Linked DNA regions of Nitratidesulfovibrio vulgaris str. Hildenborough. Each later gene encodes a partner of the first gene's protein in a complex. Links are inferred from orthologs where the notes say so. Each region holds a gene or a part of one and is shown on either strand. Other genes may lie near its edges. The genes, in order: trxA and DVU_RS07820.

What was found.
Region 2: the proteins of trxA (region 1) and DVU_RS07820 are in contact, whole or in part, in an NMR structure (PDB 2IPA), measured with the Bacillus subtilis proteins. The link is inferred for Nitratidesulfovibrio vulgaris str. Hildenborough from one-to-one orthologs.

The regions. Positions count from the first base shown.
Region 1 is NC_002937.3:1,906,922-1,913,257, forward strand. Bases 1,616-4,435 are described here. They hold trxA (thioredoxin), read right to left. Parts: upstream 3,278-4,435; coding sequence 2,954-3,277; downstream 1,616-2,953. Other genes in these bases: DVU_RS08715 (outer membrane protein assembly factor BamD), read right to left, coding at 1,616-2,038; DVU_RS08720 (NAD(P)/FAD-dependent oxidoreductase), read right to left, coding at 2,031-2,954; tsaD (tRNA (adenosine(37)-N6)-threonylcarbamoyltransferase complex transferase subunit TsaD), read right to left, coding at 3,390-4,435. Also shown: DVU_RS08705 (biotin--[acetyl-CoA-carboxylase] ligase), read right to left, coding at 1-5; DVU_RS08710 (tRNA nucleotidyltransferase), read left to right, coding at 55-1,206; more of DVU_RS08715, read right to left, coding at 1,307-1,615; more of tsaD, read right to left, coding at 4,436-4,475; fbp (class 1 fructose-bisphosphatase), read right to left, coding at 4,517-5,530; DVU_RS08740 (lipoprotein), read right to left, coding at 5,623-6,336. UniProt on the Bacillus subtilis protein: Participates in various redox reactions through the reversible oxidation of its active center dithiol to a disulfide and catalyzes dithiol-disulfide exchange reactions.
Region 2 is NC_002937.3:1,722,900-1,727,395, forward strand. The notes cover bases 1,273-4,154. They hold DVU_RS07820 (arsenate reductase ArsC), read left to right. Parts: upstream 1,273-2,432; coding sequence 2,433-2,876; downstream 2,877-4,154. Other genes in these bases: DVU_RS07810 (permease), read right to left, coding at 1,273-1,924; DVU_RS07815 (ArsR/SmtB family transcription factor), read right to left, coding at 1,930-2,274; lysA (diaminopimelate decarboxylase), read right to left, coding at 3,102-4,154. Also shown: DVU_RS07800 (hypothetical protein), read left to right, coding at 1-181; more of DVU_RS07810, read right to left, coding at 809-1,272; more of lysA, read right to left, coding at 4,155-4,340; DVU_RS07830 (lipoprotein), read right to left, coding at 4,414-4,496. UniProt on the Bacillus subtilis protein: Catalyzes the reduction of arsenate [As(V)] to arsenite [As(III)]. In vitro, can dephosphorylate para-nitrophenyl phosphate (pNPP).

The DNA.
Region 1 (6,336 bases):
GGCATCGTATTCTCCGACCTTTTGCGAACCATCGTTCTTTGCTAGGGTTCGGCCATGAAAACCTATCTCGTGGGCGGCGCAGTTCGCGACATTCTGATCGGGCGGACACCCCGTGAACACGACATCGCCTTCGAGGCATCCGTGGCGCATTTCTTACAGGCGAATCCTTCCGCCCGCAAGGTGGGCAAACGTATCGACGTCTACCTGATAGGGAATGTCGAGCATCGCCCGGTGCAGGGGGGCGACATCCGCGCCGACCTGCTACAACGCGATTTCACCATCAATGCACTGGCACTCGAGGCTGACGGAACACTCCATGCCCACCCTGATGCACTCGCCGACCTGAGGGCTAGCATCATACGGCCCGCCTCGCCGGGGGCCCTCATGGCCGACCCCGTAAGAGTGTTGAGGGCGGCGAGGTTCGCTGCACAACTGCCGGAAATGTCCCTTGCACAGGAGACGCTGGAGGCCATGCGCGCCGTCGCGGCAGCAGGGTACCTCGCGGAGATGCCATGTGAACAGGTGTGCCGCGAGACGTTGAAGGCCCTTGGCAGCCCTGCACCGGAGCGTTTTTTCATATCGCTGGCAAAGGGTGGATGCCTTCAACCGTGGTTCGCTGAAGTCGCAGACCTTACAGGGGTGCCAGCCGGGCCGCCAGCCTACCATACGGGAAGCGCGTTCGACCATACGATTGACATCATGCGTCGCCTCGCGGGAGACGCCTTCGATGTATGGCTTGGCCTTTGCCACGACCTCGGCAAGGGAACGACACCGGCAGACATTCTTCCGAGACATCTCGGCCATGAACATCGTGGCGAGGAAGCCGCCACGGCCCTCGGGCAGCGACTTGGCATGAGCAACCGCTTCATCCGCGGCGGCGCACTGGCAGCCCGGATGCATATGAAGGCCGGGCGCTACGACACCCTGCGCCCGCACACGCGGGTCGACCTCCTGCTGGTCTTGCACCATGCCGGAATCATCAGGAACGTCTGGAATCTGGTCACGGCAGACAGCGGAATCGACCATACGGCCACCGCCATGGCGGAACTTGAAACGATACTTGCCGTGAAACTCCCGCCGTCCCTGCGGGGCAAGGGGCCAGAGTCCGGCAGGATGCTTCGCGAGATGCAGTGCATGGCCCTTGCCGCACGAAGGACAGAACCGGATGGGGCCTCAGGAGAAAGGTGCCCCGGAGGCCCGGCATAGCAGGGCCTTTTCCTCCAGTCGACCGGCGCAAAGGGTCACAGCATACAACGCAAAAAGCCCCGGATTCCTCCGGGGCTCATGGCAGTATTCGTCGGGCCGGCTACAGCCACTTGAACCATTGCTTCCACGATCCTTCGCGGGCTTCGCGAATATTCTCGGACTGTGCTTCGCGATGGCGCAGATAGGCCACGTTCGCCTTCTCGGTGGCGTACTCCACAGCGTGGGGGACATCCTTGAAGTTGTCTCGCACGAAGGAGTAACGCTGCCATGCGGCTCCATATTTTCCGGTGCGCCAGTACACGTCGGCGATGAAGAGTTCGCGTTCGGCCAGCAGACGGCGGCATTCCTTCATATGCTCTTCGGCCTTGGCCGCATACTCGGTGCCGGGGTACGATTCACGCAGCCGCTGGAAGTACTGGTAGGCCTCCTGAACATTGTTCACGGGCCTGTCGACCGAGATGAAGCTCTTCAGACGTGCCATGCCCACCTGGTACAGGACATATGGGATGGCCTGATGACGGGGATGCAGCGTCTCGAACTCCTTGTACGCCTCGGCAGCAGCCGGATATTCCTCGTCGAGGAAGTAGGCGTCCGCAAGGGAGAGTTCAGCTTCTATGGTGTAGGGGCTGAAGGGATAGTTGTCCTTGAGTCTGGTATAGGCCTGCGCGGCGGCGACGTAGTCCTTCTCACGCATGGCGTCGTTACCAGACTCGTAGAGTTCCTGCGCCGTGTCCTCTGGGGGGGGCAGGTAGAAATAGTCGATAATACCGCAACCGGACAACATGAAGGTGAGAGCCGCCATGCAGGCTGCGCGAAGGAGTGTCTTACGCATCGAGCTGTTCCAGATAGACGAATGCGGCGTTGGCCGCCGTTGCGCCGTCACCCACGGCGGTGGTCACCTGACGGCACATCTTTGACCTGATGTCGCCTGCGGCGAAGATGCCGGGCAGGTTGGTTCGCATTTCGCCATCAGTGATGACGAAGCCCTGCTCGTCCCGCTCGATACCGCCGGGCAGAAAACCGCCGACAGGCTCGAACCCAATGAAGATGAACAGACCATCGAGTTCGAGGAACGATGTCTCGCCGGTCTTCACATTGCGCACCGTCACGCCCGTGAGCCTGTCATCGCCATGAATGGCCTCGACGACAGAACTCCTCACCACATCGATGTCGGGCATGATGCACACCTTGTCCTGATAGCACTTGGCGGCCCGGAAGTCGTCGCGGCGGTGGATGAGGTGCAACTTCTTGACAAGCTTGGAAAGATACAGCGACTCTTCGAGGGCCGAGTTCCCTCCGCCTACCACGCCCACGACCTGCCCGCGAAAGAAGTTGCCATCGCAAAGGGCGCAGTAAGAAACACCCTTTCCGGTCAACCGCTCCTCGTCAGGCAAGCCAAGGCGCTTGTACCGCGCTCCGGAGCACAGTATGAGCGTGCGGCCCGAAATCCAGTCATCCCCTACCCGCACCCTGTTGTCTGCGGGGGCGGGGACGATTTCCCTGACCTCGTCATTGAAACGGGTAATGGCATAGCCTTCGAGATGAGCCGCAAAGAGGTCTGCAAGCTCCCAGCCCTGAATCCCTTTCGGGAAACCGGGGTAGTTCTCGATTTCGGAGGTCATGAGCACCTGGCCACCGGGCGAAAGCCTTTCGACCATGGCCACGGAAACGCCCGACCTCGCAAGATACAGGGCGGCCGTCATGCCTGCGGGGCCGCCCCCAATGACGATGGCGTCGAACTGCTGCATTACCCGAGTGCCTTCTGGGCGATCATATCCTTGATGCTGCTCTTGGAAACGGCCCCGGTCACCTGTTCCACCACTTCACCATTCTTGAAGAGGATGAGCGTGGGAATGGCGCGGATGCCGTACTTGCTGGGAGTGGCGGGATTGTCGTCGACGTTCATTTTCACGATGAGCACCTTGCCCTCGTATTCGGCGGCAAGTTCATCGATGACGGGCCCCATGGCACGGCACGGCCCACACCAGGGAGCCCAGAAGTCGATCAGCACGGGAATGGCGGACTTGAGAACAGAGGCTTCGAAAGTGGCATCGGTGATCTGAGCAGCCATGGTGAGCTCCTTGAGTCTAGGTGTGACACCGGAAACCGGCTTGGATGGACGGTAGCCTGCACCGCCCCGATTCTCGGCAACTTTAGAGAGATATTAGCGGTGCCCTGCCGTGTCAAGAGCACCCGGCAGGTCCCTGACGGTAGTCATCAGGGATGGCACGCCCGCGGGGTACGGCCTCAAGGTCGAGGCTGTGCGAAAGCCCCCCCTGACGTAACAGCCACCCCGCATACGCGATCATCGACCCGTTGTCGGTGCAAAGTGGTGGAGACGGGACGATAAGCTCAAGCCCCCGGGATACAGCCAAGCGGGCCGTGTGCTCTCGCACATAGCTGTTGGCGGCGACGCCTCCGGCGACGATGAGCGCCCGCACCCCCACTCCGTCGTCGCCATCAAGGGCACGCCCCAGCTTGATGCATAACGTCTCTGCCACCGCCTCGTTGAATGAGGCGCACATGTTCCGCAGCCCTTCAGGTGCATCATGTCCTCCGGCGACGGCTTGAGCGGCATCGGGGGATGGTACAAGCTCCGGGTGGCGCGACAAGTGGGTCTGCACAGCGGTCTTGAGCCCGCTGAAACTGAAATCGAGGTTGTCATTGTCCGTATACGGACGAGGAAACAGGCGTGGGTCAGCTATGCCACGACGTCCCTGCTGGTCGAGAATACGCCCCCCAGGATAGGGAAGACGCAACATCTTCGCAACCTTGTCGTAGGCCTCCCCAGCGGCATCATCGAGCGTCCGCCCCAGCAGACGGAACGAGACCGGCGACTCGATGCGATAGATATGCGTATGCCCCCCGGAAACAAGCAATCCGAGGGCAGGGAACACCAGTTCGCGTTCCAGCCCCGCGGCAAGGAGGTGCGCATGGAGATGGTTCACGCCCACGAGCGGAATATCGAACCCGAGTGCGAGCCCCTTGGCGAAGGCCATCCCCACGAGCAGGCTGCCCAGCAGCCCCGGGCCACGGGCCACCGCAACCGCGTCGAGTTCAGTAGGCCCGACGCCCGCTTCCCGAAGAAGCAGGTCGTACAAGGGGCCTATGAGCCTGTAGTGCTCGCGCGACGCGATCTCTGGCACGACACCACCGAACAGCGCATGGATGTCTGCCTGACTGGACATGACGGCATGCACAAGCCTGCCGTCACGTACAAGCGCAAGGCCCGTCTCATCGCACGAGGTCTCTATTCCGATACAGAGCATAGTTTACCGTAACCGCGAAGGTAGCTCCCTGAGCGGTCTCCTCAGGCCCTGTGACGGGCGTAGATCTCTTCGACCTTGTCGACATCGCGGGCCGAACCGATGAAGAGCGGAATGCGCTCATGCAGCGTTCCGGGGCATACATCGAGAATACGCCGCGAACCGTCGATGGCGCGCCCCCCGGCCTGCTCAGCGAGAAATGCCAGCGGAGACGCCTCGCACATGAGGCGCAGCTTGCCCTGAGGCTTGTCGGGATGGCGATAGTCCATGGGGTACATGAAGATGCCGCCATAGAGCAGCGTACGGTGAAAGTCCGCCACGAGCGAGCCCACATAACGCAACGAATAGGGCTTGCCGCGTTCGTTGTGATCACCCTTGAAGTAGGAGACTATCTCTCTCGTAGGTTCGTCCCAGTAGTTCCAGTACGACTCGTTGATGGAGTAGATACGCCCTCTTTCGGGGATGCTCATGTCGGGATGCGACAGAAGGAACTCGCCCACGCTGGGGTCCAGCGTGAACCCGTGAACGCCCTGCCCGGTACTGAACACGAGCATGGTCGACGGCCCGTAGAGGATGTAGCCAGCGGCCACCTGCTCATAGCCGGGCTGCAGGACATCATCGATACACACGTCGTCCGAGGCAGGAGACTTGCGGCGCAGGATCGAGAAGATGGTGCCGACATTGATGTTGACGTCAATGTTGGAGGAACCGTCCAGCGGGTCGAAGATGAGCACATAATCACCACGGTGCAGCTTCTCGGGCACCTTGATGATGTCAGCGTTCTCTTCGGAGGCCATGGCGCATACGGCACCGGAGCGCTCCATTCTGTAGATGAGCACACGGTTCGCGAACTCGTCGAGTTTCTGCACAAGTTCGCCTTGCACATTCACTTCGCCGGTGCCCCCAAGGACATCGAGCAATCCGGCCTTCGTCACACTGCGGGAGATGATCTTGGCGGAAAGGACGAGGTCGTTAAGCAGGGTCGTAAACTGGCCCGTAGCTGCAGGAGACTTTTTCTGATGCAGCAGAAGATGTTCGGTAACGGTAACTTCGGGCATGACTATGCTCCTTCTTGCGGCAATGCCGCCTGCAAAACACGAAACCGGAACCCGCAACAGGAAAAGGCTGCGGGTTCCGGCACGAAAAGAAACTATCGGACGGTCGATTCCTCGATGGGGGAACCGGGCAGTTCTGGAGCCGGCGAGACCAGAAGGCTGGGGTCGTCCTCGCCAAGGGCGGGAGACGGTTCGACAGGTGCGGGGGTCTGCACCCGGCCCCCGGTACCGAGTTCACGTGCCTTGGCAAGCACGGCGAGCTGTTCTGGCTTCTCGGGGAAGCTCCCTTCGACAGGCACTGCGAAGACCAGCGGGATATTGCCGATGTAGCGGGTAACCCAGAAGAACTCACCCTGTGCGTTGGAGAGCGTTCCGAACGCGTCCTTCGCTACGAGCTTGGCCCAGTCGGCGTCATGCAGGGGGGTTGCGGTGATGTCGTACTTGCCCGGCCACAGGATGCCGGAGGGCGCGGCGATGACGATATCGGCAGGCGCGGCGGAGTACGGCAGCAGCGCACGGACGTCGAAATGCACTGCGATGACGCCCTTGAAGTCCATACCAGCGTAAAGCGGGACGGCCACAACGATTTCTGGGCCAAGAGGCGTATCCACGATCACGCTACGCAACATGCGCATCTTCTGCTTGGGGTCGGCCTCGAGAACACCGGAGAAGTCGATATTCTTGATGTCGAACGAAGGCATACGGGCAAGCACTTCACCCGAGGCATCGATGGCGGCGGCACCTGCCATCCACGGATAGGAACGAAGGAACGCCTCGACCCAACTACGGTCAGGGCGCCTGTCCGCGTT
Region 2 (4,496 bases), 180 kb from region 1 along the record:
CCAGACCCCTTCCGACCTCTTCACTTCCATGCTCCGGCAGGCAGGCGTTCCCGTCACCGCGCAGGACATGCAGCGCGAGTGGGATGCCATCAACACCATGCAGGACAGCCGCATCACCAACGACAGCGCATGGTCGCCGTTCTGGCGGCTCATCTCGTCCATGGTCACGGCCCCGGCGTAATGGCTGGTCTCGCTGCTGGTCGAGGACGCCTTGCCCAACACCTTTCTACGGTACGCCTCGGGCCAGTGGCTGGACGTGTTCGCGTGGGGCGTGTCATGGGGGCGCAGCCTCGCCCCGTCACCATGCTGCGCGAGAAAAACGCCAGCCCCCGAAACAAAATCACTCCTCCGCCCCAAACCTTCGGGCTGTGCGGGTGGAAAAGTTGCAACTTGAAAGGGGTGGCAAAGGAGGGGTCTGGTATGCGCTGCAAGCCTTGTCTGCGGAAACTGCCGATTGCATAGAGTGCAAGGCATTGCAACGTCGTGCAATCATGTTGCACAGGGCGCATGCATGGGATGCTATATAATGCGCTGCAAATATTGGCTTTGGTTTTTGTCGGGCAGGGCAGGGAGGGAGCTTGTTGTCCCTCTGTTGTCCCCAGAACGCAAAAAGGTTACGAGCGACACTCGTAACCTCTTGATTTCATGGTCGGAACGACTGGATTCGAACCAGCGACCCCCTGCTCCCAAGGCAGGTGCGCTACCAGGCTGCGCTACGTTCCGCAAGGCAGAAGGGACAGATAGACGAAAAGCGCCCTGTTAGGCAAGCCTGAAAATGTCCTTTGTTATGGATACATCTCGGGCTGGATTATCGCAGGATGTTTTCAACCATGTTCAGCAGCCAGCCAGCGCACGTGAACAGCACCAGTAACAGTCCGCCAAACAGGGCTAGCAACCTCCATTGCATCACCTGCTTGAGCATGATGAATTCTGGCAGGCTTGCCCCTACGGCGCTCATGCACAAGGCAAGGGTGGTTCCAATGGGCATCCCTTTGAGCAGCAAACTCTCCATGACGGGGATGATGCCAGTGACATTGGCGTAGAGGGGAATGCCAACCGCAACGGCCGCAGGAACCGACCACCATTGCCCCTTTCCGAGGGTCTCTTCCACCCATTCTTGTGGCAGATAGCCATGGAGTGCAGCTCCCAAGGCAACCCCCCCGATGACCCATTTCCATACTCTACTGAAAATCGAACTCGTTTCATTTTTCGCAAAAGAATGACGATCTCTCCATGTCATCTTCGGAGCAACCGCACTCGGCAACGGTGCAAAAGGCGTAAGGCCGCCACCTGCAGGGCGCATTGCCTGTCGGATAAACGGTTGAAGCCATCGTTCAGCCTTTACCCACGACATGCATCCCCCCCCAAACACACCTGCAAGCAGGCCGATGCCGACATAGACCAGAGTAAGCTTCCAGCCTAGCAGTCCCCACAGAAGAACGACGGCAACTTCGTTGACGAGTGGAGATGTGATGAGAAACGCCATGGTGATGCCAAGAGGAATACCCGCTGTCGAAAAACCTATGAAAAGCGGCACGCTTGAGCATGAGCAGAACGGCGTCACAGCGCCGAAGCAGGCAGCGAGCGGGTAGCCAAGCGCTTGGCGCTTTCCTGCAAGATAGGTTCGTACACGTTCGACATTCAGCCCCGCCCGCATCCAGGCAATGCCATAGACCATCATGACAAGCAGCATGAGGATCTTCACCGTGTCATACATGAAAAAGACGATAGAGCTTCCAAGGCGAGTCGAGATGTCGATTCTTAACAATTTTAGAGTGATGAACTCTGCCCACGTCTCAAGCATCATGTAACAGAAAAGCCACACTACAGAAACAACAGCGGCCTTTACAATGTATACAAGTTTAGGGTCTGCGTGGTCGCCAGATGAAGGCCCCATACTATTTTTACAAGAACATTGGGTCATTGCTTTTATCCTTCTACTTCTTGATTGCCGTTTGCGATTCCCATACTTTCAACACAGCATTTCCTTCGAAACGGCGTATCATATGTGCATTCCAGAAAAGCGGATAGGCATGGAAGGGCGAGGCTGTAGTAGACATTGGTGCCTTTCTTTTCGTCTTTTACGATCTTGGCGTTCTTGAGTACGCTCAAATGTCTCGAAACGGTGGACATATCCGACCCGATCAACTCTTGCAGTTCACAAACACACCGTGCTCCTCCTTTGAGGAAATGCACCATGCGCAATCGACTCGGATGCCCTAAAGCCTTAAACAATTGTGCTTGTTTTTCTATATGTTGCGTTGTGGTATCCATACACCCTCACCATTTAACTTGATTATTTGGCAAAATAGACAAATAACGATTGCTTGTCAACCACTGCGCGGTTCAGATCAGAAGTACGGCATGAAGGCGGTGTGAGCATAACGCGGCGGTAACGCCTTTTTCGTTCGACTATAACATAGGGTTATTATATGAAAAAAATACGCATTCTGTTTCTTTGCACAGGTAACTCCTGCCGAAGCCAGATGGCTGAAGGATGGGCACACGCGCTCAAAGGGGATGAAGTTGACGCCTATTCTGCGGGAGTTCTGGCAAAGGGTCTGGACCCGAAAGCCATGAAGGTGATGGCAGAATGCGGGGTGGACATCTCTCGTCAGCACTCCAAGACATTGGAAGCGTTCCCGAACCTCTCTTTCGATTTTGTCGTAACGTTATGCGGACATGCTGCAGAAAACTGTCCGTGGTTTCCGGGCACGGCACAGCGTATTCACAGGGGATTCGATGACCCGCCATCACTTGCCGCGAGAGCTGAATCACCGGAAGAAGCACTGGAGCATTACCGCAGGGTACGGGATGAAATCCGGCTGTTCGTATCCCGATTGCCTCATTCTCTTTTGCCGGACTGGCAAGATTGAAAGGTCGAGTGTTGCAGGCTCACAGGCAGGCTGACAGTTGATACTTGATTGGCATTGATTGCCGCATCAATCGGTCAGCGGTGCATCAAGCCGCCTGCTGCTGTCATTGCCGGGCTTGAATGCGAAAAGGGAACCCTCTGCCGATGCAGGGTTCCCTTTTCGTTCCGGGCTAGAGGCATGCCGACTCGTCGCCCATACCTCAGCGGTTTCCAGTTGTCTTTAGGGCTAGCCTTCCAGTGCGGTCAGGTCGTCGTAGGTTTCGCGACGTCTGATGCTCTTTGCCGTATCGCCACGAACGAGAACTTCCGCCGCACGTGGACGTGAGTTGTATTGTGAACTCATGGAGAATCCGTAGGCACCGGCTGAAAAGACCGCCAGCAACTCTCCTTGCTCAACAGCGGGAAGAACCCGGTCGCGGGCAAGGAAATCTCCGGACTCGCAAATGGGGCCTACCACGTCGACGGTCTGTTCTGTCCGTCCATGGGGAAGCACTTCGGCGATGCGGTGATACGACGCGTATAGCGAGGGGCGAACGAGGTCGTTCATGGCGGCATCGACAATGACAAACTGCTTGCTCGGGGTCGTTTTGGTGTAGAGCACCTCTGTGACGAGGATACCGGCGTTGCCTGCAATGACACGCCCAGGCTCAAGGACGAGAGTCAGATTCAGCCCCTTGGTGCGCTCCAGTACAGCGCGTCCGAAGTCGCGCGGATGAGGGGGGGTCTCTTCGCCATAGGTGATGCCAAGCCCGCCGCCAAGGTCGAGATATGAGATGTCCAACCCCAGAATGGACAGATGCTCGCGGAATTCCAGCACCTTGTCGAGGGCTTCAAGGAAGGGGGACAGGCTCGTCAGCTGAGAGCCTATGTGGCAATCTATGCCTATGGGGTCGATATGCGGCAGGTCACGGGCGAGCATGTAGCCCTCCAGTGCCTGTGTCATCTCGATGCCGAACTTGTTCTTCTGAAGGCCCGTCGAGATGTACGGATGGGTGTGCGGGTCGACGTCGGGATTGATGCGCAGGCTGACCCGCGCCGTCGTCCCCATCGACGCCGCGACCTCTTCAATGGTGCGCAACTCTTGCAACGATTCGACATTGAACATCAGAATGTCCGCTTCGAGGGCGGAACGGATTTCATCGGGACGCTTTCCGACGCCGCTGTACACGATACGTCTGCCCGGTATCCCAGCCAGCAGCGCCCGGTGCAATTCACCACCCGAAACAATGTCCACTCCCGCACCAAGGCTACCCAACAACTTCAGGATATGGATGTTCGAACAGGCCTTCACTGAAAAGCAGGTGAGATGCGCCGCCTTGCCGAAGGCACTGTCGAAGGCCCTGTAATGACGTTCGAGGGTACCCGCAGAGTATACATACAGCGGAGTCCCGTAGGTCGAGGCGAGATCGATGATGGAGACGTCTTCCGCAAACAGCGAGCCTTCTCGATACTGGAAGAGGTGCATGTGTCCTCCGTTCTTGGCTGTCCGGACTATGTTCAAAGCATGTCGCGTGTGCCCGCCGGATTGGGGAAAGCAGCTATTTGCGCGGCATGACCACCGTCTGCACCTGTGTCAGCTGATAGGGGAATGTACGGTATACATTGCGCCCTACAAGACGCC